One region of the Streptomyces sp. NPDC059788 genome, then DNA from elsewhere that is predicted to be linked to it. Evidence: riboswitches for the same ligand, from Rfam matches in the RefSeq annotation. Region 1 holds a riboswitch; the other holds the start of a gene.
The links. Region 1 has a riboswitch for cobalamin ahead of ACFV57_RS19490 (HoxN/HupN/NixA family nickel/cobalt transporter). Riboswitches for the same ligand answer to the same signal wherever they lie in the genome.
Positions count from the first base shown of each region.

Region 2: another riboswitch for cobalamin. It lies ahead of cobN (cobaltochelatase subunit CobN); the one in region 1 lies ahead of ACFV57_RS19490 (HoxN/HupN/NixA family nickel/cobalt transporter).

Region 1 is NZ_JBHWHY010000020.1:128,726-144,086, reverse strand. Features, by position in the region: gene ACFV57_RS19515 (hypothetical protein) at 1-47, opposite strand, end outside; tRNA gene ACFV57_RS19510 (tRNA-Val) at 247-318, shown strand; gene ACFV57_RS19505 (hypothetical protein) at 615-860, shown strand; gene ACFV57_RS19500 (DoxX family protein) at 1,101-1,652, shown strand; gene ACFV57_RS19495 (VOC family protein) at 1,825-2,325, shown strand; gene ACFV57_RS19490 (HoxN/HupN/NixA family nickel/cobalt transporter) at 2,439-3,683, opposite strand; cobalamin riboswitch at 3,681-3,892, opposite strand; gene ACFV57_RS19485 (ABC transporter substrate-binding protein) at 4,195-5,325, shown strand; gene ACFV57_RS19480 (FecCD family ABC transporter permease) at 5,325-6,473, shown strand; gene ACFV57_RS19475 (ABC transporter ATP-binding protein) at 6,509-7,393, shown strand; gene ACFV57_RS19470 (L-tyrosine/L-tryptophan isonitrile synthase family protein) at 7,456-8,451, opposite strand; gene ACFV57_RS19465 (cytochrome P450) at 8,448-9,860, opposite strand; gene ACFV57_RS19460 (hypothetical protein) at 10,460-10,681, shown strand; gene ACFV57_RS19455 (heavy metal translocating P-type ATPase) at 10,678-13,272, shown strand; gene ACFV57_RS19450 (copper chaperone PCu(A)C) at 13,269-13,826, shown strand; gene ACFV57_RS19445 (sigma-70 family RNA polymerase sigma factor) at 13,922-14,563, opposite strand; gene ACFV57_RS19440 (zf-HC2 domain-containing protein) at 14,629-14,892, shown strand; gene ACFV57_RS19435 (PE-PGRS family protein) at 15,140-15,361, opposite strand, start outside.
Region 2 is NZ_JBHWHY010000006.1:60,585-75,945, forward strand. Features, by position in the region: gene ACFV57_RS07145 (BlaI/MecI/CopY family transcriptional regulator) at 1-258, shown strand, start outside; gene ACFV57_RS07150 (M56 family metallopeptidase) at 266-1,231, shown strand; gene ACFV57_RS07155 (hypothetical protein) at 1,419-1,673, shown strand; gene ACFV57_RS07160 (LCP family protein) at 1,894-3,228, shown strand; gene cobN (cobaltochelatase subunit CobN) at 3,313-6,984, opposite strand; cobalamin riboswitch at 7,020-7,172, opposite strand; gene cobG (precorrin-3B synthase) at 7,218-8,597, shown strand; gene ACFV57_RS07175 (precorrin-8X methylmutase) at 8,617-9,249, shown strand; gene ACFV57_RS07180 (precorrin-2 C(20)-methyltransferase) at 9,246-10,760, shown strand; gene ACFV57_RS07185 (hypothetical protein) at 10,952-11,446, shown strand; gene ACFV57_RS07190 (DUF397 domain-containing protein) at 11,448-11,657, opposite strand; gene ACFV57_RS07195 (helix-turn-helix domain-containing protein) at 11,654-12,475, opposite strand; gene ACFV57_RS07200 (hypothetical protein) at 12,606-12,833, shown strand; gene ACFV57_RS07205 (zinc-binding alcohol dehydrogenase family protein) at 13,393-14,301, shown strand; gene ACFV57_RS07210 (TetR/AcrR family transcriptional regulator) at 14,347-14,988, shown strand; gene ACFV57_RS07215 (cobalt-precorrin-6A reductase) at 14,958-15,361, opposite strand, start outside.

The DNA of each region.
Region 1 (15,361 bases):
GCACGGCGTGCTCGCTGCTCGTGCGGCTGCGTGTGTGTCGCCGTCACATCCCTCTCCCGATCGCATCGCCCCAGGCCCGGCTGCCATTCTCCCACCCAGTGGGAACGAACACAGCGGCCGGTTGGTTCGCGATCGACGCCACCAACCTGCGCGATCGGGAGTCGGCGACGGCGGGCGGCTGCGACAGGTGCGCCACCCTGGATTGGGGAGCAGCCCCGGAGGCAAGGTAGTCTGTCGGCTCAGCCAGGGCGCATAGCTCAGCGGTAGAGCGCTGCTCTTACAAAGCAGATGTCACAGGTTCAAATCCTGTTGTGCCCACCGTGCCTCGCAGCACCCGAGCCCCGTATCGAGATTGAAGTCGGTACGGGGCTTTTTGCTGTTCTTGGGGGTTGGTGGGCTGGGGCGCTGGGTTTTGGTCAATGTGTTGGGGTGATGGTGGGTCCTGTGTCGGGGCTGTTGGTGGCTGCGCCGGGGGCGGTCGTGTTGTGTCGGTGTTGCCGGCTGCTTGGGGGTGTGACCTGCGCTTGCTGTCGTACGGCGGCTTGTGCCTCGTCCGTTTTTCCGGTCGTGGTGGCCGACGTGCGTGGTGGTCGGTCCCGGTGCACGCTGAAGGCATGGCTGAGCATCCGCCGGTGATCGTCCACCCGCCCTCGCCGGCCGGTGGGCGCCGGGTCACCGTCCACGGGCAGATCGTCGGGCTGGCGCACGGGCGCGGTGACGTCGCCGAGTTCCTGCGGCACGCGGGGCTGGCGCCGGACGCCGAGGACATCGATCTCGATGCTCCGGGGCTCGTGGAGTGGCGCGGTGGGGACAAGGAGACGTGGAGGGGGCCGGAGGGGCAAGGGCAGGGTTTGGGGTGAGGGGTGCGCTCCCGTGCGGCTGTGGGGCGGTGGGTGGGGGAAGGACAGGTGCGAGCGCGGGTGGTTGCGTTACGCGTCGTGTGTGTGGGTGTCCGAAGAGTGATGGTTGAGGCGTGGTGCTGTTGTTCGACTTTCAAGTGATGTGTATCGTCGGAGTGTGACTTGAAGTTTCAAGTACTTTCCGTAGCGGCGGTCCGGCCCTCCAGCAGGGCCCGCCGGCCCAGACAGAAATGAGTGCGTATGTCCTCCCCCCTCAGCCCCCTCCGTGACTACGGCAGCGGCGCCGACAACCGCCATGCCGCGAGTCCGCACGCGTACGACATCGGTCTGCTGCTGTTGCGCCTCGCGGTCGGGTTGATCATGGCCGCACATGGCACGCAGAAGCTGTTCGGCTGGTTCAGCGGGCCCGGGCTGGACGGGACCGGACAGTTCTTCACCGCCAGCGGCTATCCGTCCGGCAAGGCCATGGCCGTGGTGGCCGGCCTCAGCGAGACGCTGGGCGGCCTCGGACTGGTGCTCGGCCTGCTGACGCCCCTGGCGGGCGCGGCGGTCGTCGGGACGATGGTCAACGCGCTGGCGGTGAAGTGGGGCGGCGGATTCTTCGCGCCCGAGGGCGTGGAGTACGAGCTGCTGCTCACGGCGGGCGCGGCGGCCCTCGCGCTGACCGGCCCCGGCCGGTACGCGGTCGACCGGATGCTCCCGGTCCTGCGCGGGCACCGGCTCGCGTACGGGGCGGCGGCACTGGTGCTCGGCGTGGTCGTGGCGTTCGTGATCCTGCTGCTGCGCAAGTGAGGCGGAGCGGGAAGGGCAGGTAAGGCGAGTCAAGCGGAACGCCGGTTGGGCGGGATATGGCCGTTGGCCGAGCGGAACGCGAGTCGGGCGCGACGGGGGAATCGGAATGGGGGAGTGGAAGGGTGAGAAGTGGTCGAGATGCGAGTGGGTCGCGGAAAGGTGAGGGATTGACGTGGCCGTACGGCGGCTGAATCACGCGGTGCTTTACGTACGGGACGTGGCGCGTGCCGTGTCCTTCTACACCGAGGCGCTGGGATTCCGGGTGGAAACCGAAGTGCCGGGGCGGGCCGCGTTCCTCAGGGCCGAGGGGACGGACAACGACCACGACCTCGGGCTGTTCGCGGTCGGCGCGGCGGCGCCCGGCCCCGAGCACGGCCGGGTGGGCCTCTACCACCTGGCCTGGGAGGTCGGCACCCTCGGGGAACTGGCGGACATGGCGGCGGAGCTGGCGGGCCGGGGCGCGCTGGTCGGCGCCACGGACCACCTGGTGTCCAAGTCGCTGTACGCCAAGGACCCGGACGGCAACGAGTTCGAGGTCATGTGGCGCGTACCGCGAGCGGACTGGCCGGGCGCGGACGAACCGGACCGGCTGCGCCCGCTCGACCTCGAAGCCGAGCTGGCGCGGTGGGGCCGGGACCTGAAGACGGGCGCGGCGGCCGGCTCGTCGACCTGAGGGGCGGAGGGGGCAGAGGAGGGCGAAGGTCCGGGTGGGGGCGGCCGAACGGCCGGCCGTACGAAACGGCCGGCCGACCGATCCGCCCAGACCATCGACCGGCCGTACGCCGGTCAGGCGCCCTTCCGGGCCCCCTCCCGCGCCGCCTGGGCAGCGCTCCCGGCCTCCCCCGTCCGCGCCGACCAGCGCTTCTCCACCCCGGCCAGCCGCCAGTACGCCAGGGCCGCCGCCCACACCACCACGAACAGGCCGACGATGATGAACCCCACGTTGTCCAGGTCGATCGACGAGATCCAGCCCGTGAGGCCGTCCTCCAGGCCCAGCTTCTCGTGCAGGACGGTGACCAGTTCGATGGTCCCGATGAAGAAGGCGACGGCGATCGACAGACCGGTGATCGTGAGGTTGTAGTAGACCTTGCGGACCGGGTTCGAGAACGCCCACTGGTACGCGAAGTTCATGAACGTACCGTCCAGCGTGTCGAACAGGCTCATCCCCGCCGCGAACAGCAGCGGCAGGACCAGGATCGCGTACCAGGGCAGACCGGCCGCCGCGCCGCTGCCCGCCATCACCATCAGCGTCACCTCGGTCGCGGTGTCGAAGCCGAGGCCGAAGAGCAGGCCGAGCGGGTACATCTGGCCGGGCCGGGTGATGGAGCGGGTGAAGCGGCCCAGGACGCGGTTCATGAAGCCGCGGGAGTCGAGGTGCTGTTCCAGCTCCGTCTCGTCGTACCGCCCCTGCCGCATCGCGCGGAACACCCGCCAGATGCCCGCCAGCGCGACGAGGTTGAGCGCGGCGATGAGGTAGAGGAAGGTGCCGGAGACCGTGGTGCCCACGGTGCCGAGCACCTGGTGGGTGCTCGAACCGTCGTCGAGCAGGGTGCCCGCCAGCTGCGCGCCGCCGGCGACCAGCGCCGCCATGGCGACGACCACGCTGGAGTGGCCGAGCGCGAACCAGAAGCCCACCGAGACCGGGCGTTTGCCGTCGGCCATCAGTTTGCGGGTGGTGTTGTCGATGGCGGCGATGTGGTCGGCGTCGAAGGCGTGCCGCATGCCGAGGGTGTACGCGGTGATGCCGAGGCCGACGCCGAAGACCTGTGAGCCCACCGTGTAGTGCCGCGGCACCACCAGGAGGAAGAGCACGCCGAAGGCGACGACGTGCAGGGCGGCTATGACCGCCATCAGCCCCGCGGTCCGCACGGTGTCCTGGCGCCGCCAGCGGAACCCGGACGGAGGGGGAGGGGCGGCGGAAGGGGAAGAGACCGTGGGGGAGGCAGGGGACGGTGAAGGGGACGGGGACGGCGAAGGGGAATCGGCGGACAGGGGCATCCGGTGGTCACGCTCCAGCACCTCGTGGATCAGTTCGTGAGATGCCGTGGCCGGTCTCCTGGCTGACGGGTGTACGCGCCCGCCCCGGCCTTCCCGGCCGCGGGTGCGGCCAGTGGCTCCGTACGGCCGCCGGGCGGGTACGGAAAGGGGGGAACTTCCCGATCACAGTGGCGAGGGCCGCTCCGGCCTGGACCCGAAGGTCGTCACCGGTCTTCCCGTACACCACGGCCCGGACACTCTAACGCCCGGTAGCGGCATGGTCATCGGATCAATGCGGCGGGAACCCGGGGCGCTGTCCGCTCGACTACCTGGTCCCGGGCCCGCACGGGCGGGCCGCCGGGCAGTCGAGAGGCAGGAGAGCGGACGTATGCGTCCTCGCGGGGAGTTGGTGCAGACGGGGAACGAGAACCGGTCGGTACCGAGGAGACAGTCGGTACCGAGGAAACGGCCGGTATCAAAGAAACGATCGGTGCCGGGGAGCCGGGCGATTGCCGGGAATCAGCCGGTGTCGCGCGGCCGGTCGGTGCCGGGGGCGGTGGCTGTGCTGGTGGTGGCCGCGCTGGTCGCAGGATGTGGCAGCGCCGACGGGCGTACGGGTGCGGGCGCAGCGGCGGGACAGGGTGGCGCGGACGGGCAGGGTGGTGCGGCCGGCGGATTTCCCGTCACGGTCACCGATTGTGACGGGCGGCGGACGACGTTCTCCGAGGCACCGCGGAAAATCGTCACGAGCAACGCGTCGAGCCTGGAAATGCTGCTCCGGCTGGGAGCGGGCGACCGGGTCGTCGGCACCGGATTTCCGCCGGGGAAGGGCACGTTGCCGTCCGCGCTGGACGCCGGGGCACAGCGCGTTCCGGTGCTGGGGAAGACGGTGATTCCGAAGGAGAAGCTGCTCGGCTCCGGCGCCGATCTCTATATCGACACGTTCGCTTCCATGGGCAACATGGGCGGGGCCGCGACCGGACCGACCGAGTCGGAATTCGCGGCTGCGGGCATCAAGCACGTGTTCCTGGCGTCGACGGCGTGCGCGCCGCGGAAGAAGGTCCCGCAGCGGGACCTGTCCGCGGTGGAGGGCGACATCCGGCGGCTCGGGCAGGTCACGGGCACCTCACAGCGTGCGTTGCAGCTGGTGGCGGAGATGGAGAAGAAGGTTTCCGCGGTGCGCAAGGCCGTCGCGGACGTGCCCGCGGAGAAGCGGCCGACGTATTTCCTCTTCGATTTCGACGCGGGGACGAAACAGCCCGTCGCCGTCTGCAACCGGCAGGTGGCGAACGCGGTACTGACCGAGGCCGGCGCACGGAACGTCTTCGCGGACTGCGACGGTGATTTCCGGCGGGTGTCGTGGGAGGACGTGGTCGGCAAGGACCCGGACTGGATTCAGCTCGCCGTACGGAACCGGGGAAGTGCCGCGGCGAACGAGAAGGCGTTCGACGCGGCCGAGAAGTTTCTCCGAGGTTTTCCGGGTACGGCTGGACTGCGGGCGGTGAAGGAAGGGAAATTCCTGCGGATCGGCTCGGAGCAGACGACCATCGCCGGGGTGGGCAACGCGGATACGGTGCGGCGGATCGCGGAGACGCTGTACCCGGACCGCCTGGCCAAGGCGGGGGCCGGAACCGGAACCGGGGCCGGAGCCAAGACGGAAAATGGGGCCGGGACCGGAGCCGGGGCGGGTCGTTGATGGCGCCCTCTGCCGTCGGACAGGCTGAAGGAGCCGAAGTCGCCGGGGACAGGGGGAGGGAAGAGCCGGGCCGGGCCCGTACCGCTTGGCTCGCACTCGGGCTGCTGCTCGCGCTCCTCGTCGCGCTGACCGCGGCCGTCGCGCTCGGTGCCACCGACATCGCTCCGGCCGAGGTGTGGTCCGTGGTGTTCCGGAGGCTGGGCGGGCAGCCGCCCCGGCCGGGGACGGACGACCTGATCATCTGGCAGCTACGGGTCCCCAGGGCCCTGCTCGCCGCGCTGGTCGGCGCGGGCCTCGGGCTCGTCGGTACGGCCACTCAGGCCCTGGTGCGCAATCCGCTGGCCGACCCGTACCTGCTGGGCATCTCCAACGGCGCGTCGCTCGGCGCGGTGGCCGCGATCGTGCTGGGCGCGGGCGCCGTGGCGGGGACGGGCGGGGTGTTCGGTCCGGACGGCGCGTTCGGCCTGGGCGGGGGCCTGGGGCTGTCGCTGGCCGCCTTCGCCGGGGCGTTCGCCTCGTTCGCGCTGGTGTGGACGCTGGCCCGTAGGGGCGGTGGCTTCGCGCCGCTGCGGCTGGTGCTCGCCGGGGTCGGCATCGGTCAGTTCCTGGCCGGGTTCACCAGCTATCTCGTACTGCAGGCCGGGGACGAGCAGCAGACGCGCGGTGTGCTGTTCTGGCTGATGGGCAGCCTCGGCGGCGCCACCTGGGGCACGCTCGTGCTGCCGGCCCTCGCCGTACCGGCCGGGCTGTTGTTCCTCCAGGCACGTGCCCGCGCGCTGAACGCGCTGACCATGGGGGACGAGACGGCGGCGAGCGTGGGCGTGGACGTCGTCCGGCTGCGCCGGCTGCTGTTCGTGGTGACCAGCCTGCTCACCGGCGTGCTGGTGTCGGTGTCCGGTGCGGTCGCCTTTGTGGGGCTGATGGTGCCGCACCTGTGCCGCCTGATCGTCGGCGGCGACCACCGCAGGCTGCTGCCGCTGGCCGCGTTGACCGGGGCGCTGCTGCTGGTCGTGGTGGACATGGTGTGCCGTACGGCCATGGACGGCCAGGAGCTGCCGGTGGGCGTGGTGACGGCGCTGATCGGTGCGCCGGTGCTGCTGTACGTGCTCGACCGGCGGTTGGGAACGGGAGCGGGGGCGGGAGCATGAGAGGGAGTACGAACACGAGCGGGGACATGAGCATGATGACGCGATGGGGAGCACGTACGGAATCCGGCCCCGGCTCCGGCACCGATGTCGCTGCCCACGCCCCCGCCCCCGCCCCCGCCCCCGCAGACTCCGGCCTACGGATAGACATCGAGGACCTGCGGGTCTCCTACGCTGGCCGGTGCGTGGTGGCCGGGGTCCGGCTGATGGCCGCGCCGGGCGAGATCGCGGGTGTGGTCGGTCCGAACGGCAGCGGCAAGTCCACGGTGCTGCGTACGGTCTACCGGCACCTGCGCCCCGAGGCGGGCCGCGTGCTGCTGGCCGGGGAGGACATCCGGGCGATGCCGCCCGCGCGCGCGGCGCGGCATGTCGCCGCCCTGCCCCAGGAGCGCGGCGGCGACTTCGAACTCACCGTCCACGAGGTGGTGGCGATGGGCCGCACCCCGTACAAGCGCGCGTTCGCGGGCGACGACCGCGGCGACCGGGAGACGGTGGCCCGCGCCCTGTCGGACGTGGGGCTGGCGGGGTACGGCGGGCGGCGGTTCTCGGCGCTCTCCGGCGGGGAACGGCAGCGGGCCCTGCTCGCCCGCGCCTTCGCCCAGGCCCCGGACGTCCTCGTACTGGACGAGCCGACGAACCACCTCGACGTACGGCACCAGGTCGAGCTGCTGACCCTGCTGCGCGGCCGCGCCTGCACGACGCTCGTCTCGCTGCACGACCTGAACGCGGCGGCCTCGGTCTGCGACCGCCTCCACGTGCTCCACGAGGGGGCGCTGGTGGCGTCCGGCACGCCGCGCGACGTGCTGACGCCGGAACTGCTGGCCGAGGTGTTCGGGGTACGGGCGGCGGTGGTCGACCACCCGCTGACGGGGGACCCGCTGATCGCCGTGGATCAGCGCGGGACCGCCGCATCCGGAGCCTGAGCCGTCAGCACCGGCCCCGCCACCCGTCCCCAACGCCATACCGGCCCCGCCACCCGCCCCCGCTATCGCCCCCCATCCCTCCGCACGTAATGGCTGGGGCGGCCGTCCCTCCGGACGAGCCGCCCGCGTTCCGCGGCGTCCGCCGCGCGCATCAGCCGCACGCGGCCGTCCGCCTCCCGCAGGACGCACGCGTGCCACGGCGTCATCCACACGTCGGGCGCGTCGAGCAGCCGGATGCCGAACTTCGCCGCGCCGCGCGGCTGCGGGTGTATGGACAGCCGTACGGCGTCGGGATGGTGCTCGGCGATCAGCGCGCCCCAGGCCCGGCTGCGCCGGATCACTCCGTAGGCGCGGTCGCGGCAGACGCGTTGCAGGGCGGAGCGGGTGCCGTCGAAGCCGGTGGTGTCCTCGAACAGGAAACGGGTGATGCCGCGGTAGAGGCGCAGCGCCTCGCCGTCCCCGGCCGCGGTGTCCCGGGTTTCGGCGCGCAGGGCGTCCAGGGACGGGGCGTACCGGTGGATCACCCGCTCGCGTTTGGCGTCGCAGGGCAGCTCCCCGTAGACGTCCCGCAGGTCGAAGGTGCCGAGGTGGGGCAGCGCGGCCGTACGGATCATGGCGCGCAGCGCGTCGTTGTACGCGTCGACGTGCGGGTCCGGAACGCCGATCAGGTCGCTGAAGACGTGTCCGTCGGAGCAGATGACGAGCTGCGCTCCCGGCGCGTACCGCTCGGCGATCCGGGCGCAGAGGCCGTCGAGGAAGCGCAGGGCGAGGCGTTCGCCCTCGTCGGGGAGGCGGCCGATGACCTTGGCGGGGTTGGGGGATTTGCAGGGGAAGCCGGGGAGAGTCAGCCGGATCGGCCGGCGCGCGGCCACGAGGCGTTCCAACTGCCGCAGCTGGTGGGGGAAGTCCGCTGGCGTGGACGCGGGGGTCGGGCTTGTCTCCAGGGTGCGGCGGTGGGGGAGGAGGACGGCGAGGATGTCGTCGGCGACGCCGGTCGTCGCTTCGGCCTCCGTGCCGCTCGTGGGTACCGCCAACGCCGAGCCGGTCGGGGGTCTCATCGGGCGGTGGCCTTTCCGGCGCCGCCGAACGGGCAGCCGGACGCAGCCCCGGTCCGGCCCGCCTCCAGCTCGCCTTCCTTGCCGTACTTGCCGCTCCCGCTGTGCTTTCCGTGCCCGCCGTCTTCGCCGCCCCCGCCGACCGCATCGTAGGCGACGGGCAGTTCGTCGACTCCGCGCGCCAGCACCGCCGGAATCCACCTCAACCGGCCCTCCGGCACGGCCAAGCGAAGCCCCGGCAGACGGCGGAGCAGTGTCTCCAGGGCGATGTGGAGTTCGGTACGGGCCAGCGTGGCGCCGGGGCAGAAGTGGATGCCGTGGCCGAAGGCGAGGTGGGGGTTGGGGGAGCGGCCGAGGTCCAGGGTGTCGGGCGCGGGGAAGCGGGCCGGGTCGCGGTTGGCCGCGCACAGCGAGACGATCACGGAGTCACCGGCCGGGATGCGCGTCCCCGACACCTCCGCGTCCGCCGCGAGGAACCGCCAGGTCGTCAGCTCGAAGGCGCTGTCGTAGCGGAGCAGTTCGTCGACCGCGCGCGGCAGCAGCGCGGGGTCGTCGCGGAGCGTCGCGAGGTGGGCGGGGTGCCGGAACAGGGCGGTCAGGGCCGTCGTGATCTGGTTGGTCACGGGTTCCTGTCCGGCGACGAGGAGCTGGAAGATCATGGAGTCCAGTTCGGCGCCGTCCAGGGCCCCTTCGTCGCGGGCGGTGACCAGGCGGGACAGCAGATCGCCGCCGCGTTCCCGCCGTTTGTGGCGCACCAGTTCGGCGATATAGCCCTGGAGGCCGCGCAGCCGCGCCTCGTACGCCGGACGTCCCGGGTCGTCCGGACCGACGGGCTGGACGACCTTGCCCCAGTCCCGGTCGAAGCGCCCGGTGAACTCGTCCGGCAGGCCGATGACCTCGGCGAGTACGAGGAAGGGGAAGCGGGCGGCGAACGACGCGACCAGGTCGGCGGTGCCGCCGCGCTCCGGGCTCGCCGGCGGCAGCTCGTCCAGCAGCGCGTCCGCCAGGCGTACGAAGCGCGGGCGGAGTTCCGTGACGCGCCTGGGGGCGAAGGCGTCGGTGATCAGCCGGCGCATGGCGGTGTGCCGCGGCGGGTCCTGGTGCAGCAGGTGCACCTGAAGCTGTGAGTGCTGCGGCTCGGGCATGACCGAGGCGCGGGCCCGCCAGGCGGCGTTGCCGCGGGAGTGGTGTTTGCCGAGCCGGGGGTCGTTCAGGGCCCGGTGGGCGGCCTCGTACCCCGTGATCAGCCAGGCCGACACGCCGCTGGGGAACCGGACCCGGTGGACGGGGCCGCGTTCGCGCAGCTCGGCGTAGAGGGGGTAGGGGTCGCGCTTGTAGTCCTCGCCGTAGAGAGGGAAAGGGGCACGTTCGTGGTCCGCTCCGTGATGGGGGAGCGGTTCGGGAAGGCGCATCGGGCGGGGCTCCTCGGGGCTGTTCAGAAGGCGGGTCCGGGGCGGTGGAGCGGGGCCGCGGCGGGCGGGCGCGGTGGTCGTCCGCCCGATGACGGAGGTTTGGACGCGGGGGTCGCGCCGTACGGGATACCGCCCGTGATGCCGCACATGGACCGTGCTCCTCTGCGCTCGGTGGGTCTGCGCGTACGCGTCCGGAACCGGGCGTGCGCGCGCTTCACTCAGAGGTCGGGCGGAGCGGACGTCGAGTTCCCGCCCGCGGTACGGGAATCGCGGGCCGGGGCGTGTGGCACCGCGACGCGGCGTACGGTGCGGCGGCGCCGGGAACCGCGGCGGATCACCAGGTAGTCGGAGCGGCGGACGGGCTGGTTCCGGCGCGCGGGGAGGACAAACCTCACGTGCGACGGGAGGCGGTCCGGGCGGGGGCGGGGGCCGTTCGCCGTGCCACGATGGCCGTGCCGAGCAGCGCGTTCGCGCCGCTGCCGCCTTGCGCTGCGCTCGCCGCCGGCCGCTGTGTCCCTGTTCTTCCGCTGCCTCCCCCTTCCTGTTCCCGCCCTTCTCCCGTCTGTGTATCGGGCTCCCGTCTGCGTATCGGAGCGGTCATGTATGTCGTCCGGCGATTGTCATCCGTGCTGCCCGCGAAACCGGTGTTCGGGTTCGTGGCGCTGCTCGTCGTCCTGTTCGTGTGCGCCTACGCGGCCGGGGCGGCCGCCGGACCGGTGGCGCCGGGCATCCGGCCGGGCGGTCAGACCCCGGGGGCACCGCAACAGCCGTCCGACGGCGGCGGGATGGGCGGCATGAGCGGGATGGGCGGCATGGGATGAGCGAGCGTGTCACTGCCCCGGACGAAGGTGTCACCGCCCCGGACGAGCGCGTCACCGTGCTGACGGTGGGCGGCATGACCTGCGCCGCGTGTGTGAACCGGGTCGAGAAGAAGCTCGGCAGGTTGGACGGCGTCACCGCCACGGTGAACCTCGCCACGGGCAAGGCCCGCGTCCACCACCCGTACGTGCTGCCGGTGAGCGAACTCGTGGCGACCGTGGAGGCCGCCGGGTTCACGGCAGCGCTCCCGGAGACGGAAAACGGACGTCCGGAGCCGGTGCGGGAGCCCGCCGACACGTCCCTCTCCACCGAGTCCCCCTCCACCGAGACCTCATCCACCAAGGCCCTCTCCACCAAGGCCTCCTCCACCAAGACTCCCTCCACCGAAAGGGAGACGCCGGGCACCGAACGCGATCGTCTCCTCGTCACCGCGCTGCTGTCCGTCCCCGTGCTCGTCCTGTCGATGGTCCCCGCCTGGCAGTTCCCCAACTGGCAGTGGCTCTGCTTCGCGCTGGCCGCGCCGGTCGCCGTGTGGGGCGCGCTGCCCTTCCACCGCCGCGCGGCGCGCGGTCTGCGGCACGGCGCCGCGACCATGGACACCCTGGTCTCCCTCGGCGTCGCCGCCGCGTTCGCCTGGTCCTCCTACGCGCTCTTCCTGAGCGGCGGCACCGCGCACATCTATCTCGAAGCGGCCGTCGGCGTACCGCTGTTCGTCCTCGCAGGGCGGCGGCTGGAGGCACGGGCGCGCCGCGGCACGGGGTCCGCGCTGCGGGCGCTGGCCGAACTGGTCGGCCAGGACGTGTCCGTACGGGTACCGGCCGGGGATACGGGAAGCCGGCCTACCGGCAGCAGCCATACCGACACCACCCCCACTCCCACCCCCACTCCCGCCCCCAGCAGTTCCGACAGCGGTATCGCCACCGTGGAACGCCGCATCCCCGTCGCCCGGCTTCAGGTAGGCGACCGGTTCCTCGTCCGCCCCGGGGAGCGGGTGGCCACCGACGGCACGGTGGTGGACGGCAGTTCCGCCCTGGACCTCTCCCTCGTCACCGGCGAGAGCGGCCCGGTCGAGGTCGGGCCGGGCTCGGCGGTCGTCGGCGGCGCGGTGAACGCGGGCGGGCTCCTGGAGGTACGGGCCGCCGCGGTCGGCGCGGACACCCGGCTGGCCCGGATCACCCGGCTCGTGGAGGAGGCGCAGACCGGCAAGACCCAGGTGCAGCGCCTGGCCGACGCGGTGGCGGGAGTCTTCGTACCGGCCGTGCTGGCGGTGTCCGTCACCGTCCTCGGCTTCTGGCTGGGCGCGGGCGCCGACCCCCAGGCGGCGGTGACCGCCGCGGTGGCCGTCCTGGTCGTCGCCTGCCCCTGCGCGCTCGGACTGGCCACGCCCACCGCCCTGCTGGCCGCGACCGGCCGGGGCGCGCAGCTGGGCATCCTGGTCAGCGGGCCGCGCGCCCTGGAACGGCTGCGGCGCATCGACACCCTGGTGCTGGACAAGACCGGCACGCTGACCACCGGGCGGATGAGCGTGGTCGCCGTGACGGCCCGTACGGACGCCCCCGACCCCCATGCCATCCCCGATCCCGCCCCCGTCCTCACCGCCGACGACATCGTGCGTCTGGCCGCCGCCGTGGAGTACGGCTCCGAACACCCCTTGGCGCGCGCCGTCACCGCGTACGGCGACATGCGCGGCAAGGCCCTCGCCGCCCGCCGGCCGCCGCCCGAGGTACGCCACTTCGCCGCCACCGCCGGATACGGCGTGACCGGCGAGGTGGACGGGCGGACGGTGACCGTGGGGCGGCCCGGCGAGCCTGCGGACCTGCCCGCCGTACTCGCGGACGCCGTCCGTACGGCCGAGTCCGCCGGGCACACCGCCGTACTGGTGACGGTCGACGGCACCCCGCAGGCCGTCATCGCCGTCGGCGACACCCTGCGGCCCGACTGCTACCGGACCGTCGACCACCTGCGCCGCCTGGGGCTGCGGCCGGTGCTGGCCACGGGGGACCGGGCGGCCACCGCGCGGGCCGTCGCCGGGCACCTCGGGATCACGGAGATCCACGCCGGGGCCCTGCCGGAGGAGAAGGCCGCGCTGGTCAGCACGTTGAAGGAACACGGCGGCCGGGTCGCGGTGCTCGGGGACGGCGTCAACGACGCGGCCGCCCTGGCGCGCGCCGATCTAGGCATCGCCATGGGCAGTGGTACGGACGCGGCGATCGGCGCCGCCGATGTCACCGTGCTGCGCGAGGACCTCCAGGCCGTCCCCGACGCCGTACGGCTGGCCCGGCGCACGCTGGGCACCATCCGCGCGAACCTCGTCTGGGCCTTCGGCTACAACCTGGTCACCGTGCCGCTCGCCGCCGCCGGGCGGCTGGACCCGATGATCGCGGCTGCCGCGATGTCCGCGAGTTCGCTGCTGGTGGTCGGCAACAGCCTGCGGCTACGGGCCTGGCAGCCGGGCGGCCGCGGGCGGGACGGCCGGAATCGGGGGCGCCGTACCCCCACGGTCCCCGCCACCCCCACGCCCATCACCCCCACCACCCTCGCCACGGCCGACGTCTCCCGCGGCCCCTCCGCGACCTCCCGGGACACCCCATGAACCGCACCTCCGAACATGCCGCTGTACGTGCCGCCCTAGGCGTACGTGCCTCCGTACGGCCCCCCGTACGTGGCGCCGTACGATCCTCCGTACGTGCCGCGGCCGTCCCGCTCCTCGCGGGCGCGCTGACGATCGGCTGCCTCACCGCCTGGACCGTCACCGGCAACGCGGGCACTCCGGCCAGGCTGCGCGTGACCGACGGGCGTATCCTCACCGCCTCCAACCCGGAAGCCACCGCCGCCTTCTTCACCATCAGTAACATCGGCACCACCGCCGACGAACTGACGGGCGTCACCGGGCCCGCCGGGCACCAGGCGATGGTCGGGCGTGACGTCGAGGTCGCGGAGGGGGCGCACCGTATGGAGATGGCCGGCGCGGTCGCCGTTCCGGCGCGCGGTGCGGTGCGTATGGCGCCGACCGGCCTGGACGTCATGGTCAGCCCGCCGCCCCGGCTCGCACCGGGCGACCGGCTCACCTTCACGCTGCACTTCCGCGACAGCGGGCCGGTCAAGGCCGAGGCCGTGGCCGTACGCCCGGGACAGCTGCGGCCCTGACGCGGCCGGACGTCATCGGCGGAAGACCGGCGCCCCGGGTGCACACCCGGGGCGCCGGTCTGTTCAGACAGCCGATCGCGGCGGCCGTGTCCGTGTCATGCGGCGGAGCCCGTCGGCACACGGGCGCGCGACGGTGCGAGTGTGCCCACGGCGCCCGCCCGCCCCATCTGCCTCGCCTGTCCCTCCTCCCCCGCTTCCTGCTCCGCCAGCAGCGCCACCAGCGTTTCGCGGGCCCTCGCCACCCGGGACCGCACCGTCCCCACCGGACAGTCGGCGATCGCCGCCGCTTCCGCGTACGGCAGGCCCAGCATCTGGGTCAGTACGAACGCCTCCCGGCGGGGCGCGGGCAGCGCCGACAGCAGTTCGGCGAGGGCGATGCCTTCGTCGAATCCGGGCAGGCCACGCGGCTGGGCCTGCTCCACCGCCGCCTGCCAGTCGTCCGTCCCGGCCAGCCGGGGCCTGCTGGCCAGCGACCGCAGCCGGTCGGCGACCGTCCGGCGGGCGATGGTCAGCAGCCAGGTACGGGCCGACGAGCGCCCCTCGAAGCGGGGCAGGCTGCGCAGGGCGCGCAGGTACGTGTCCTGCACCAGGTCGTCCGCGGCCTGCGTGTCCCCGCTGAGGTGGGTGACGTAGCGGCGTACGTCCAGCTGTGTCGCCCGGACGAACCGCTCCACGGCCGCCTCGTCCCCGGTACGGGCCGCCAGGGCCCAGGCCGTCACCGCGGCGTCGTCGCGCACGCCGCATCACCTCCCCGCCGGGCGGCCGCGGAGGCGTCACCGCGGACTTCGGGGAGGATGGGGGCATGCAGTGCTCGCGCGTACGAACCGCCCTCTCCGCCCGCCTGGACGGCGAACAGCTGCCGCCGGGCGTCACGGACGGGCGCCTCGACGCCCACCTGGCGGGGTGTGCGGACTGCCGCCTCTGGTCGGAGCGGGCCGCCCGTTTGCGGCACCTCACCTCGTCGGCCGTGCGGGAGGCGGCCGACGCCCCGGACGCGCCGGCGCTGGACGGGCTGCTCGACCGGCTGCGGCGGTCCGCCGCACACGGCGACGGCGAGCGGCCCTGAGCGGAGGCGGAAGCGGCCTCGCACACATGATGGTTCGGGGACGGCGGGCGCCACGGCCGGCGGCGCCGCCTTCCGGACAGGAGTCGTCATCAGAAGTCCTTCGGGAGAACCGGCCCCGCCGCGTACGCAACGGACGGCGTTCGGGACCGGCGACGATTACAGGGACCAGGACGGGGCCGGGACCACGAGGCGCGCGGTGTGCGCGGCACGCGGTGAGCGGTACGAAGTCCTGGGTGTGACCGTGCTGTCAGCGGACAGCCGTCTCCCGGGGCGGGCCGCGGAGCCAGATGACGTGGACGAGGACCAGCCGTCGCAGCGGCTGCCGTGGTTCGCGGCGTACCGGGCGGGCAGGCCGGGGCGGCACGGGCAGGACCGCGCGCAGTACGAGCGCCGACGGCACGAACAGCCGCACGGATACGGTCCGTACGACGCGGAACGCCGCCCGTTCGCCGCCGCACAGCCACCACGC
Region 2 (15,361 bases), on a different contig from region 1:
ATCCTCTCCCGCCTGCACGCCAAGAAGGCCGTCACCCGCGAACGCGTCGGCCGGTCCTACGCGTGGACCCCCGCCGCCGACGAGGCCGGGCTCGCCGCGCTGCGGATGCGCCGCGTCCTGGACAGCGAGTCGGACCGGGACGCCGTACTGGCCAGCTTCGTCTCGGCCCTCTCCGCACAGGACGAACGCCTCCTGCGCACCCTGCTCGAACGCGCCACCGGCGAGGACCCCGGAGAACCCGAGAGCTCCGGAGACTGAGTGACCCATGGGCGTCTTCGTCTTCCTCCCGCTCGTCCTGCCGCTGACCGCGCTGCCGATCGCCCGCCTCGCCGGCCAGCACCTGCACCCGCGCAGCACCACCCGCCTGCTGACCGCACTGGCCGTCGTCCTCGGCGTGTGCAGCACGCTCTGCCTGGCGCTGCTGATGGTGGTGGGCACCGCCCAGCTCCCCGGCAACCCGCTGCCGGACGGCTGGTCCGACCCCGAGGTGCGCGCCGCGGTACCGATCGCCGAGTTCGCCGGTACGGCGGCGATCGCCGCGCTCGGCGCCGTCCTCACGGCCTGCGGCACCGAGCTGCGCCGCCACTACCGCGTCCGCTCCCGCACGCACCGCGCGCTGGACGGCCTGCCCTCCCGCACGGAACTGGCGGTGCTGCCCGACGACACCCCGTACGCCTACGCCGTGCCCGGTCTGCCCGCCCGCCCCGGCAGGCCCGCGCGGCCCGGCCGGATCGCGGTCTCCCGCGGCATGCTGCACAGCCTGGACGGCGACGAGCGCAGGGCGCTGCTCGCCCACGAGCGGGCTCATCTGACGGAGCGGCACCACCGCTTCCAGCTCGCCGTACGGCTCGCGTGCTGCGCGAATCCGCTGCTGCTCCCGCTGCGTACGGCGGTCGCCTTCAGCGCGGAGCGCTGGGCCGACGAGGAGGCGGCCCGGACCGTCGGCGACCGCCGGCTGACCGCGCGGGCCGTGGGCAGGGCCGCCCTGGTCTCCCGCCCCACGCCCGGCCCCCTGCTGGCGGGTTTCGCGGCGCCGGAGCCGGGTCCCGTGCCGCGCCGGGTGGCCGCCCTCCTCGGCCCCGTGCCCCCGGCGCGCAGCTGGCCCCCCGCCCTCACCCCGGCGGGCCTGGCCGCCCTGGTCGCGGCCGCGGGCACCGCCGCGTCGGCGCTCTCGGCGGCGAACGCGGCGGTGGCCCTCTTCCTCGTTCTGAAGGCGGCCACGCCGCTCTGATTCCCCGTCCGCAAAGCGGGCACACCGCCCTGAACGAGCGCCAAATGCCCCGGACGTCACCGGTCGGCACATCGGGGCACCACCCCGCCGGTGTGATCCGCCCCACACCCGCGTACTTCTACAGCCTTGTAGATCCGGGCTGTAGAGTGCGCCAGAACGTTCGCAACGGACGTGGCGGGAGGGGGAGATGACGACGAGGTGCGGGCCCCTGCCGAGGGGCGGTCCGCCTCCGGAGGCGGAAGTACGGTGGGTCTACCAGCCGGTGGAGCTGCAACACCCCGACGGCCGGTGGGAATTGGGCCGTATCAGCGCCTGGTGGCGGGACGGGGCAGGCGAACTGTGGTGCAGGTTGCGTACGATGCGCGGCAGCAGCGGCAGTTGCCCGCAGTGGTTTCCGTACGACCCCGACCGCATTCTCGTTCTGCCGAGCGCGGGCATCTGACGCACCAGAAGGACCAATAGGCGTGCAAGACAGGAACCGGCCCCCGCGGGGCGCATCCTCCGGCCAGACCGGCACCTCCGTCAGCTCCGGCCCCGCCGGGGGCTCCCGGAGCCCGGGCGGCCCCGGCGGCGGCCGTTCCTCCCGGCGGGCCGACCGGCCCGGCCCCGGCGGCCGGTCGCGGCGTGCCGCCGGCTCCGGCCGCGGGCGCCCCAAGGCCCGGATGACCCGGCGCGGACGCGTCCTCGCCTGGACCGGCGGCGTCATCGGCGTCCTCCTGCTGATCACCGCGGGCGTCGGCGGCTGGATCTACTTCAAGCTGGACGGCAACATCCACGGCGCGGACGTCGGCAGCCGCCTCGGCGGCGACCGCCCCGCCAACCTCAGCCCCGGCTCGAAGAACATCCTGGTCGTCGGCTCGGACAGCCGCGCGGGCGCCAACGCCAAGTACGGCAAGAACCTGGAGACGATGCAGTCGGACACGCTGATGGTGCTGCACATCGCCGCCAACCGCGAGTGGGCCACCGCCGTCTCCTTCCCGCGTGACTCCTGGGTGTCCATCCCGTCCTGCGACAGCGGCAACGGCCGCAAGTCCAAGCCCCACCACTTCAAGATCAACGAAGCGTTCACCATCGGCGGCGAGGGCGGCGACGTCGCCAACGCGGCGGCCTGCACGATCAAGACCGTCGAGAAGAACACCGGGCTGCGCATCGACCACTTCGTCTCGGTCGACTTCCAGGGCTTCAAGGGCATGGTCAACGCCCTGGGCGGCATAGAGGTCTGCCCGAAGACCGCGATCCACGACAAGAAGGCGCACCTGGACATGGAGGCGGGCTGCCAGAACGTCCAGGACGAGAAGGCGCTCGGCTACGTCCGTACCCGCTACAGCGTCGGCGACGGCTCCGACCTCGGCCGCATCGGCCGCCAGCAGGAGTTCATGAAGGCGCTCGGCGAGAAGGCGCAGTCCAAGCTGACCAGTCCGGGCGCGCTGTACAACTTCCTCGACTCGGCGACCAAGTCGATCACCACGGACGAGGACCTTGCGGGCGTCCCGCCGCTGGCCGAGCTGGCCTCCACGGTCAAGGACATCCCCAGCGACCGGCTCACGTTCCTGACCGTGCCGAACTACTCGCGCGAGGCGGACGTGCCCACCGACAAGGCCAACGTGGTCTGGCAGTACCCGCAGGCCGGCGGTCTGTTCAGCGATCTGGCGCACGACAAGGAGGTCAGCAAGGACAAGCTGGCCGCCGAGTCCAAGAAGCTGGTCACGGCGCGCTCGGTGAAGGTACGGGTCCTCAACGGCACGGGGAAGCTGGGATACGCGGCCAACGTGGCGGCGGAGCTGCGCAAGATGGGCTTCACGGTGGTCGCCACCGACAACGCGCCCCCCGGCTCCCACGAGACGGCCATCAGCTACCCCGCGGCGCTGGACGCGCAGGCGAAGGTGCTCGCCGCCCGGCTGGGCGGCGTGAAGACCGAGAAGTCCGCGGACGCGACGGCCGCCGGTCCCGGCGTGGTGACGCTGACGGCCGGCGAGGGGTTCAGCACGACGGGCTGATGTCCGTAACCCTGTGAACGGCGGAGCGTCGGCCGAGCTGTGCGGACAGCCCGGCCGGCGCTCCGCCGTAGGTCCTTTTGGAGGTCAGCCCTTCTCCTCCAGGTCGCCCTCGGTCTCCAGGAACGCCTCCCGGAGCGCCGCCAGGGTCTCCTTGTCCGGCTCGGCCCACATACCGCGCGACTCGGCCTCCAGGAGGCGTTCGGCGATGCCGTGCAGGGCCCAGGGGTTGGCTTCCTGGAGGAACTCGCGGTTCTCCGGGTCCAGGACGTAGGTCTGGGCGAGCTTGTCGTACATCCAGTCGGCGACGACGCCGGTCGTGGCGTCGTACCCGAACAGGTAGTCGACCGTCGCGGCGAGTTCGAAGGCGCCCTTGTAGCCGTGGCGGCGCATCGCCTCGATCCAGCGCGGGTTGACCACCCGGGCACGGAAGACGCGGGAGGTCTCCTCGACCAGCGTGCGGGTGCGGACCGTCTCGGGGCGGGTCGAGTCGCCGATGTACGCCTCGGGCGCGGTGCCCTTGAGCGCGCGCACCGTCGCGACCATGCCGCCGTGGTACTGGAAGTAGTCGTCCGAGTCGGCGATGTCGTGCTCGCGGGTGTCGGTGTTCTTAGCCGCCACCGCGATCCGCTTGTAAGCGGTCTCCATCTCCTCGCGCGCCGGGCAGCCCTCCAGGCCGCGGCCGTACGCGTAACCGCCCCACACCGTGTAGACCTCGGCGAGGTCCGCGTCGGTGCGCCAGTCGCGGGAGTCGATGAGCTGGAGCAGGCCCGCGCCGTACGTGCCGGGGCGGGAGCCGAAGATACGGGTGGTGGCGCGGCGCTCGTCGCCGTGCGCGGCCAGGTCGGCCTGGGCGTGCGCGCGGACGAAGTTGACGTCGGCGGGCTCGTCGAGCCCGGCGGCGAGCCGTACGGCGTCGTCCAGCAGGCCGATGACGTGCGGGAACGCGTCACGGAAGAAGCCGGAGATACGCAGCGTCACATCGACGCGCGGACGCCCCAGTTCGTCGGCGGGGATCGGCTCCAGGCCGGTCACACGGCGCGACGCGTCGTCCCACACGGGCCGGACGCCGAGCAGGGCGAGGGCCTCGGCGACGTCGTCACCGGACGTCCGCATGGCGCTCGTCCCCCACAGGGACAGCCCCACCGAGGTCGGCCAGTCGCCGTGGTCGGTGCGGTAGCGCTCCAGGAGGCTGTCGGCGAGCGCCTGGCCGGTCTCCCAGGCGAGGCGGCTCGGTACGGCCTTGGGGTCGACCGAGTAGAAGTTACGGCCGGTCGGCAGGACGTTGACCAGACCGCGCAGCGGCGAGCCGGACGGGCCCGCCGGGACGAAGCCGCCGGCCAGCGCGTGCACGGCGTGGTCGATCTCGTCGGTGGTGGCGGCCAGGCGCGGGACGACCTCGCGGGCGGCGAAGGCGAGGATCGCCGCCACCGGCTCGCGCTGGTCCTCCGGCAGCCCGGCGGTGACCCGCTCGACGGCCGCCAGGTCCCAGTCCGCGTCGTCCATGGCCTGCACCAGGCCGCGGGCCTGCTCCTCGACCGCGTCGGCGCTCGTCCGGGTCGCGGCCGACTCGTCCAGGCCCAGCGCCTCGCGCAGGCCCGGCAGCGAGGACGTACCGCCCCAGATCTGCCGGGCGCGCAGGATCGCCAGGACGAGGTTGACGCGCGCCTCACCGGCGGGCGCGCCGCCGAGGACGTGCAGCCCGTCGCGGATCTGCGCGTCCTTGACCTCGCACAGCCAGCCGTCGACGTGCAGCAGGAAGTCGTCGAAGCCCTCGTCGTCCGGGCGCTCCTCCAGACCGAGGTCGTGGTGCAGCTTGGCGGCCTGGATCAGCGTCCAGATCTGGGCGCGGATGGCGGGCAGCTTGGCCGGGTCCATGGCGGAGATCGCCGCGTACTCGTCGAGCAGCTGCTCCAGGCGCGCGATGTCGCCGTACGACTCGGCGCGGGCCATCGGCGGCACGAGGTGGTCGACGAGCGTGGCGTGCACCCGGCGCTTGGCCTGGGTGCCCTCGCCCGGGTCGTTGACCAGGAACGGGTAGATCAGCGGCAGGTCGCCGAGGGCCGCGTCCGGGCCGCAGGCGGCGGACAGGCCGGCGTTCTTGCCGGGCAGCCACTCCAGGTTGCCGTGCTTGCCCAGGTGCACCATGGCGTCGGCGCCGAAGCCGCCGTCCTCCTGGGAGGCGGCGATCCAGCGGTAGGCGGCCAGGTAGTGGTGCGAGGGCGGCAGATCGGGGTCGTGGTAGATCGCGATCGGGTTCTCGCCGAAGCCGCGCGGCGGCTGGATGAGGATGAGCAGATTGCCGCGGCGCAGGGCGGCCAGCACGATGTCGCCGTCCGGGTTCTTGCTGCGGTCGACGAACATCTCGCCGGGCGGCGGGCCCCAGTGCTCCTCGACCTGCTCGCGCAGCTCCCGCGGCAGCGTGCCGTACCAGCGCTTGTAGTCGGCGGCCGGGATGCGGACGGGGTTGCGGGCGAGCTGCTCCTCGGTCAGCCACTCCTGGTCGTGGCCGCCCGCCTCGATCAGCGCGTAGATCAGCTCGTCGCCGACGCCGGACTCCAGACCGGGCACGGGCTCGTCGCCGTAGTCGTAGCCCTCCTCCTGAAGCCGCCGCAGCAGCGCCACCGCGCTCGCCGGGGTGTCCAGACCGACCGCGTTGCCGATGCGGGAGTGCTTGGTCGGGTACGCGGACAGCACCAGCGCCAGGCGCTTGTCGGCGGGCGCGATGTGGCGCAGCCGGGCGTGGCGTACGGCGATGCCGGCGACCCGGGCGGCGCGCTCGGGGTCGGCGACGTACACCGGCAGACCGTCCTCGTCGGTCTCCTTGAAGGAGAACGGGACGGTGATCAGCCGGCCGTCGAACTCGGGCACCGCGATCTGGCTGGCCGCGTCCAGCGGGGACAGGCCCTCGTCGTTCTCCTCCCAGGCGCTGCGCGGCCCGGTCAGGCACAGGGCCTGGAGGATCGGCACGTCCAGTCCGGCGAGCGCGCCCGCGTCCCAGGACTCGTCGTCGCCGCCGGCCGAGGCCTCGGCGGGCTTGGTGCCGCCCGCCGCCAGCACGGTCGTCACGATCGCGTCGGCGGCGCGCAGCTCGTCGATCAGCTCCGGCTCGGGCGCCCGCAGCGAGGCGACGAACAGCGGCATCGGGCGCCCGCCGGCCTCCTCGATCCGCTCGCACAGCGACTCCACGAAGCCGGTGTTGCCGCTCATGTGGTGGGCGCGGTAGTAGAGCACGGCGACCAGCGGGCCGGTGGCGGCGCCCGTGTCGTCCGTACGGGCCACGACCTCCGCGCCGGTACGCGCCTCCGCCGCCAGGTGCTTCGAGCGCTCCAGGTGGCCCCAGGAGGGCGCGGCGGCGGGCGGCTCGAAGCCGTGGCCGGTCAGCAGCACGGTGTCGGACAGGAAGCGGGCGAGCTGCTCCAGGTTGGCGGGGCCGCCGTGCGCGAGGTAGGCGTGCGCCTCGGCCGCGATGCCGATGGGGACGGTGGACGCCTCCATGAGCTGCGCGTCCGGCGCCTGTTCGCCGGTGAGCACCACGACGGGCCGGGCCTGGTCGGCGGCGAGGAGCTGGTCCAGGCCCTCCTGCCAGGCGCGCAGACCGCCCAGGAGCCGGACGACGACCAGGTCGGCGCCCTCCAGGAGGCCGGGCAGCTCCGCCAGGTCGAGGCGGGCGGGGTTGGCGAGCCGGTACGGCACGGGACCGGCGGCCGCACGGGCGCTGAGCAGGTCGGTGTCGGACGTCGACAGCAGCAGGATCATGGCGGCGTCTGGCCTTCCTCGGGGTCCGCGCCCCGGGCGGTGTTCACGGACGGCGGGAGTTCCTGGCTCGCCCGGCGGTGGCCGGGCTCACAGTGGCGGGACCGCACCGGATTTGCACCGGGCTTCCTCCCTTGGCGCCGTCGATGGCGTCCGGTGGGCCAGCTGACCCACCGACCTGCATAGTAAGGGCTGCGGCCGACGGCCGGGCGGGGACCGTCCAGGCCATCGTCGGTATGCTCGCCGCCATGCCGCCCACCCCCGCGATACCCCCGCATCGGGACGAATCCCTCGCACGGGACCGCGGTGACGCCTGCGTACGGACCCGCGGCGACGCCTGTCCCGGAGCCCTGCGGCTGCACTCGGCCGCCGACGGCTCCCTGGCCCGACTCCGCCTGCCCGCAGGCCTGCTGACAGCCCATCAGGCGCTGGCGCTGGCCGAAGCGGCGGACGGCCTCGGCGACGGCCACCTCTCCCTCACCTCCCGCGGCAACGCGGAACTGCGCGGCCTGCGCGACGGCTGCGCGGAGGATCTCGCCGGCCTGCTGCGCGCCGCCGGCCTCCTCCCCTCCGACCGCCACGAACGCGTACGCAACATCGTCGCCTCCCCGCTCGCCGGCCTGGACGGGCAGGGCGCCGACGGCGCGGCCCCCGTCCAGGAATGGGCCCGTGAGCTGGACCTCCTCCTGTGCGCGAGCGACACGGCACCCGACCTCTCCGGCCGCTTCCTCTTCGCGCTGGACGACGGCCGCGGCGACGTGGCCGCGCTCGGCGGCGATGTGACGTTGATCGCAGAACCCGGTGGCACGGCGCTGCTGCGCGTCGGCGACGACACCGAGGCCCTGCGCCTCCCCGGCCGCGACGCGCCCCGCGCGGCCCGCACCGCGGCCGAAGCGTTCCTCTCCGTCGCCCAGGAGGCGGGCAACGGCTCCTGGCGCGTACGGGAGCTGCCGCCCGGGTACGGGGCCCCGGCGGTCCGCGCCCGCCTCCGTACGCGGCTCCCGCAGCCGGACACCCGGCCGGACACCCAGCCGTACACGCCGGTCCCGGCACCGCCCCCACCGCGCCCGGGACCGGTCACCGGCCCCGACGGCACCACCGCCCTCTCCCTCCTCGCCCCCCTCGGCCGCCTCACCACCGCCCAGCTGCGGCGGCTGGCCGCCGTCGCCCGGGACGGCTCCGGCGAACTGCGTATGACACCCTGGCGCGGCGTGGTCCTGCCCGGCCTGCCTCCCGAGGCGGCCGAGTCCGGACTGCGCGAACTGGCCACGGCCGGTCTGGTCACCGACCCCGCCTCCCCCTGGTACGGGCTCGGCGCCTGCACCGGCCGCCCCGGCTGCGCCAAGTCCCTGTCCGACGTACGCGCGGACGCCGCCGCCACCCTCCCCGAGGACGGCACCGGACTGCCCGTCCACTGGTCGGGCTGCGCCCGGCGCTGCGGCCACCCGCACGGCGCGTGGGTCGATGTCGTCGCCACCGGCGACGCCTACGAGGTGTCCGTACGGGGAACCCGGCACAACGCGCCCGCGACGACCACCATCCCCCTGACCGACCCCGCCGACCGCCTCGCCGACGCCGTCGCGTCGGCCCGCGCGGCCACCCGCACCACGACATGACCGAGGGCAACGAGACACAGTGAGCGAGTTCGACTACGAGAAGGACGGCGCGGAGATCTACCGCCGGTCCTTCGCCACCATCCGCGCCGAGGCGGACCTCGCGCACCTGCCCGACGACGTCAGCAGGGTCGCCGTCCGGATGATCCACGCCTGCGGCATGACCGACCTCGTACGCGACCTGGCGTACTCCCCGCAGGTCGTCGCCCGCGCGAGCGAGGCCCTGCGGGGCGGCGCGCCGATCCTGTGCGACGCGAACATGGTCGCCAGCGGCGTCACCCGCAAGCGGCTGCCCGCCGGCAACGACGTGATCTGCACCCTCGCCGACCCGTCCGTACCGGACCTGGCCAAGCGCCTGGGCACCACCCGCAGCGCCGCCGCCCTCGAACTGTGGCGCGACCGCCTGGACGGCGCGGTGGTCGCCGTCGGCAACGCCCCCACCGCCCTCTTCCGCCTCCTGGAGATGATCGAGGAGGGCGCGCCCCGCCCGGCCGCCGTGCTCGGCATCCCGGTCGGCTTCATCGGCGCGGCCGAGTCCAAGGACGCGCTGGCCCAGCACCCCTCGGGCCTGGAGCACCTGGTGGTACGCGGACGGCGCGGCGGCAGCGCCATGGCAGCGGCAGCGATCAACGCGATAGCGAGCGTGGAAGAGTGACCGAGCAGCACACCACCCCCGGCCCGGGGCGTCTGTACGGAGTCGGCCTCGGCCCCGGCGACCCCAGCCTGATGACGCTGCGCGCCGTCGAGGTCATCTCCGCCGCCGACGTGATCGCGTACCACAGCGCCCGCCACGGCCGCTCGATCGCCCGCTCCATCGCCGAGCGCCACATCCGCCCGGACCACCACGAAGAACCCCTGGTCTACCCGATCACCACCGAGACGACCGACCACCCCGGCGGCTACCGGGGCGCCCTCGACGACTTCTACACCGAAGCCGCCGCCCGCCTCGCCGCGCACCTCGACGCGGGCCGCACCGTCGCCGTACTGGCCGAGGGCGACCCGCTCTTCTACGGCTCGTACCAGCACATGCACCAGCGCCTGGCAGACCGCTACGAGACCGAGGTCATCCCCGGCGTCACCTCGGTCAGCGCGGCGGCAGCCCGCCTCGGCAAGCCCCTCTGCGAAGCCGACGAGGTCCTCACCATCCTCCCCGGCACCCTCCCCACCGAGGAACTGACCGCCCGGCTCGCCGCCACCGACGCCGCCGTCGTCATGAAGCTCGGCCGCACCTTCCCCTCCGTACACCAGGCGCTCACCGACTCCGGCCGCCTCCCGGAAGCGGACTACGTCGAACGCGCGACGATGCCGGGCGAGCGCACCGCACCCCTGACGTCCGTCGACCCGGCCTCCGTCCCCTACTTCTCCGTCGCCGTCGTACCCAGCCGCATCGCCACCCCGCCGCCCGCGCCCGTCACCGGCTCGGTCGTGGTCGTCGGCACCGGCCCGGCAGGCCCCCTGTGGCTCACCCCCGAATCCCGCGGCGCCCTCGCCTCCGCCACCGACCTCGTCGGCTACACCACCTACCTCGACCGCGTCCCCGTACGCCCCGGACAGGCCCGCCACGCCTCCGACAACAAGGTCGAGTCCGAACGCGCGGAACTGGCCCTCGACCTGGCCCGCCGGGGCCGCCGGGTCGCGGTCGTCTCCGGCGGCGACCCCGGCATCTTCGCCATGGCCACGGCCGTCCTCGAAGTAGCCGCCCAGCCCGCCTACCAGTCCGTCCCCGTACACGTCCTCCCCGGCGTCACCGCCGCCAACGCGGCCGCCGCCCGCGCGGGCGCGCCCCTCGGCCACGACTACGCGGTCATCTCCCTCTCCGACCGCCTCAAGCCCTGGGAAGTCATCGCCGCCCGCCTCCGGGCCGCCGCCTCCGCCGACCTGGCGATGGCCCTCTACAACCCCGGCTCCCGCACCCGCACCTGGCAGGTCGCCAAGGCCCGCGAACTCCTCCTCGAACACCGCTCCCCGGACACCCCGGTCGTCATGGCCCGCGACGTGGGCGGCCCGACCGAGTCCATCCGCGTCGTCCCCCTCACCGCCCTCGCCCCCGGGGAGGTCGACATGCGCACCATCCTCCTCATCGGCTCCTCCCAGACGGAGTCGGTACGCCGCGGCGACGAGGACCGGGAGACGGTGTGGACGCCTCGGAGGTATCCGGAGGGGTGACCGGGTGACGGGCGGGCCGGGGGCTCCGGCCCGCCCGCCCGTATTCCGGCCAGAAATCCGCCACAAGCCCCCTCCCCGACCGGTAGATCCAGCCACCGCCGGGGCCGCGCCCCCATCGATCACTTAACCTCGGCGCCGTCCCGCCCACCCGGCGGACAACTCACCGGAAACGCAGGCGGGGGCATCACCACATGACCGGCAGACCGAAGCAGCGGACAGCCTTACGGACCACAGCTGCCGCCACTTCCACAACGCTCCTGCTCACCCTCTCCACCACCGGCTGCGCCTCCGAGGAGAAACGCTGCGGCCCGGAACCGTCGACGCGCTACAGCGCCGCCGACCTCTACGGCGCGTGGTCGTCCGACCGCGGAATCTCGGTGGACCTCAAGAACCTCGGCGGCAAACTCGGCCGCACGTTCCTCGTACACGACTGGCCCAAGTCCCACGACGCCGCCCTGGCCACCAGCGACGCACCCCCGTCCGGCTTCATCAGCGACGGCACCTGGACCATCACCCCGGACCGCACCACCCTCTCCCTCACCTTCGACCGCCTCGACGCAGAGCTGGAACGCAGCACGGTCCGTTCGCTGCGGATCGGCGAGGAGAAGGGGCACCCGGTGCTGTACGAACGGCTCGGGGGTGGCCCGGATGCGTGTCACGTCCTGACGCTGAAGCGGGAGCGCTGAGTCAGAGGCAGCCGCGCCCCTTCAGGCCGCCTATGAAGGCGCCCCACGCCTCGTGGGTGAATATCAGCGCCGGGCCGTCCTGGTCCTTGCTGTCGCGCACGGGAACGGCCTCGGGGAAGCCGTCGGCGACCTCGACGCAGTTGTTGTCACCGCCGTTGCTGTAGCTGCTCTTCCGCCACGCAGTGGCCCGCGTTTCACGACTGGTGTTCATTGGTTACTGGACTCCATCAACTGTTGGATGAATGCGATCGATTCGGTCAACGACAGGGACATATCCCTCAACCGGTCGTAGGACAGCCAGTGTTGCTTCACTTCGTCCCTGTCTTCGATCAAGTCGCCCGACTTGTTGCCCTCAAGGTAGGCAACCGCACTCCCGTCGTCCATCCACAGCAATGACAGCGAGCCACCCATCAGGTCATGCGAGCCTGCACTGAAAGGCAGCACCTGCACTGCGATGTTCGGCGCTTCGGCCGCCTTCAGGACGTGACCGAGCTGGGTACGCCAGACCCCCCGCCCCGCCATGGGGCGGCGGAGCGCGGCCTCATCGAGAATGAAGCGCACGCTCGGCAACGGGACCCGGTCCAGTAGCTCCTGCCTTCCCAGCCGGTCAGCCACGCGATCGTCCAGCAGTTTCTTGCTGATGGGCGTCGGCGATGACGACAACAACGCGCGCGCGTATTCCTCGGTCTGGAGCAGTCCAGGCATGGCCATCGCGTACTTGTGCATGACGACGGCCTTTTCCTCGCACTGCATGAACGACCGGTACCTGCCGAGGAGGGCGCTGCGGCGCGCGAGTGCCCAGAGCCCGACCAGGAGTTTCCCGGTCCCGTAGATGCGGTCAAGCGCCACCATGACGTCCCGCCTGGACAGACGCTCTCCGTTCTCCAGCCGGTTCAAGTACGTACGGTCGTAATTGGCTTCATCGGCCAGCTGGCTCAGCGACCTACCGGATACTTCACGTAGGCGACGCAGTTCATTGGCGAGCACCTCGCGCGCCGACTCCTCCTCATCGAGGTCACATTCGTCCATCTCGGCCAGCCCCCTCGTTGTCGTACCCAGACGGCAACAGGTTCCCGCTACCGCACTCCTTCTCGGAGCGTAACGATGGGTTCACGCAAGGTGCTTGCGGATTCCGACGACCGCTCAAAGGCGGAAACACATGGCCACGACCGAGCCCATCCGAACCACAAACACGATCAAAATCGCCGAGGAAGCGCGCGACGAACTCCGTACCGCCCTCACCGCCGTCGGCATCAAACTCCCCACCCTGAGCCTGGACGCCGCCTCCCTCACCGGCGACATCGCCCGCCCGCTCGTGACGCTCGGCCGCTGCACCCCCGAGGTGGCCCGCCGCCTCGCCGCCGTACTCCGGACGTGCTCCACGTGACCGGCGAGCAACCCCGGCCCCCGAAGCCGCCCCCACCCCCGCCCGCGGACGACGCCACCCGCCGCGAGGCGCTGGAGGCGCGCGTCAGGGAGGCCAACCGGTGGAGTGCGTCATGGCCCCGGTGAAGCGCGATTCGCGCGCCGTGATCCAGGCAGTTCGTCCCGAGGGGGACCTTCTTCGATGTAGCCGCCTTCGGCACGCCGGCACCCCTGGGAACCCGTACGCCTCCGATCCTCCGTCGCCTGCTTCGTGACGCAGCCCGCTGCGCCGTCCGCCGAGTCGGTGCGGGCGGCCGGTGGCGACGTCGTGCTGCTGGATGCGGCGACCAGCTACAAGGCGTGGACCGAATCCGGCAACCACAGCGCCGACCGCACGGCGAGGCCGACCAAACCGGCCGGGTCAGCGAGGCCGGCCAGTCCGGCCACGCCTTGACGCCCCGCACGCGCCGTCATAACGTTCCGATCCGGATTGGAACGTTATCCGGATCTCGGATCAGTCGTCGTCGTGAGGGAGCCGCACAGTGAAAGCAGTGGTCGTCAGGTCTTCCGGAGGACTCGCCGTGACCGAGGCACCGGAGCCGGCCCCCGCCCCCGGCCAGGTGCTCGTCGATGTCGAAGCGGCCGGGTTCGGGTTTGTGGATGTCATGGCGATGCGGGGCGAGTATCCGGGGTTTCCCGGTGTGGGGGCGGTGCCGGGGGTGGAGGTTGCCGGGCGCGTCGCGGCGGTCGGGCAGGGGGTGGCCGAGGGGCTGGTGGGGCAGCAGGTTCTGGCCATGCTGCCGGGCTTCGGGGGCTTCGCCGAGAGGGTCGTGACCGACGCCGGGCTGGTCTTTCCGGCTCCGCATGGCACCCGGGCCGTTGATGTGGTCGCGCTGGGCGTCAACGCGCTGGTCGCCGACATCGCGCTCCACCGGGCGGGGGCGGCCGCCGGTGAGCGGGTGCTCGTCCGTGGTGCCGGAGGCGGGATCGGGGTGCTCGCCACGCAGTTCGCGCGCGCCCGTGGAGCCGAGGTCACCGCCGTCACCTCGTCGGCGGCCCGCGGTGAACGCCTGCGGGCCCTGGGCGCCGCGCACATCGTCGACCGTACGGAGGCGTCCGCTCTTCCCGGGGCGACATACGACGTGGTCGTGGACACGGTCGCCGGGCCGGACGTGGAGAAGCATCTCGGACTCCTGCGCCCCAACGGGCGCTACATCCTCTGCGGCGGCGCCGGCGGATTTCCCGGAGTGGAGTCCTTCGGGCCGCTGCTGCGTGATTTCCACAAGTCGCTGTCGCTGAGCGCGTTCAGCCTCAATTCGGTGGCCCCGCAGGACATGCAGGTCTCCTGGAAGAGGGTGGTGGCGCTGCTGGGGGAGGGCCGTGTCTCGGCCGTGGTCGATCAGGGTTTCCCGCTCGCCGAGGCCGACAGCGCGCTACGGCGGGTGGCGGGCGGAAAGGCGTTCGGCAAGGTCGTCCTGCTTGCCCGGTAGGGTTGCCGGGCAACGAGGTCGGCGGGCGGTTCCCGGGAGTGTTCGATGGCGCGCAGGCGGGACGAGCGGATCGATCACGCCGTGCCGGCCGCGGTGACCGAACTCCTTCGGGAAGTCGGCTACCGGGGCCTGACCATGGAAGCCATCGCGAAGCGGGCCGGAACCACCAAACCCGCCGTCCGCCGGCGCTGGGAGAGCCAGCAGCACCTGGTCGTCGAGGTCATGGCACAGGCCCGGGTCGGTGTCGTGGAGATCGACACCGGATGCACCCACTGCGACCTCGTCGGGCATCTCGAAGCGCTCCGGGCCGCGATGGACGACCCGGCCCTCGGCCAGGTGCTCCCCGCGCTGGTGGCCGACCTCGCGGACGACCCGGAACTGCGGGAACGCTTCCTCACCGACTTCTGGGCACCCCGCCGGAAAGCGTGCGTCGCGTCCCTGCGCAAGGGACAGGAACGCGGCGACCTCCGGCCCGGCCTCGACGTCGACCTCGTGCTGGACCTGTTCGCCGCGCCCATCGTGTTCCGGGCGCTCTTCGGCCATTCCGGCCTCGGGCCGGAGGTCCCGGAGGACGTGGTGTGCGCCGCGCTCATGGGAGCGGGAACGGGAGCCGGGGGCGGGGCGCACGGCTGCGTGAAGCACCGCCCGCCGCGCGGTCACAGCGCCGACAGCCAGGCCACCGCCTGATCCGGAGTCTCGACGACCGGCACGCCCGGCGGGACGGGCGGCCGCTGTACGACGACCACCGGCACCCCCGCCTCGCGCGCCGCCGTCAGCTTCGGGGCCGTGGCCGCGGCGCCGCTGTCCTTGGTGACGAGGACGTCGACGCGGTGGTCGTGGAGGAGGGCGCGTTCACCTTCGAGGGTGAAGGGGCCCCGGTCGAGGAGGACGTCCATCCGGGGCGGGAACGGCGGCTCCGGGGCGTCCACGGAGCGGACGAGGAACCAGAGACCGGTGAGGTGGGCGAAGGTGGCGAGGCCCATGCGGCCGGTGGTGAGGAAGACGCGGTGGCCCAGCGCGGGGAGGACCGCCGCGGCCCCGGCCAGGGAGGCGACCGGGT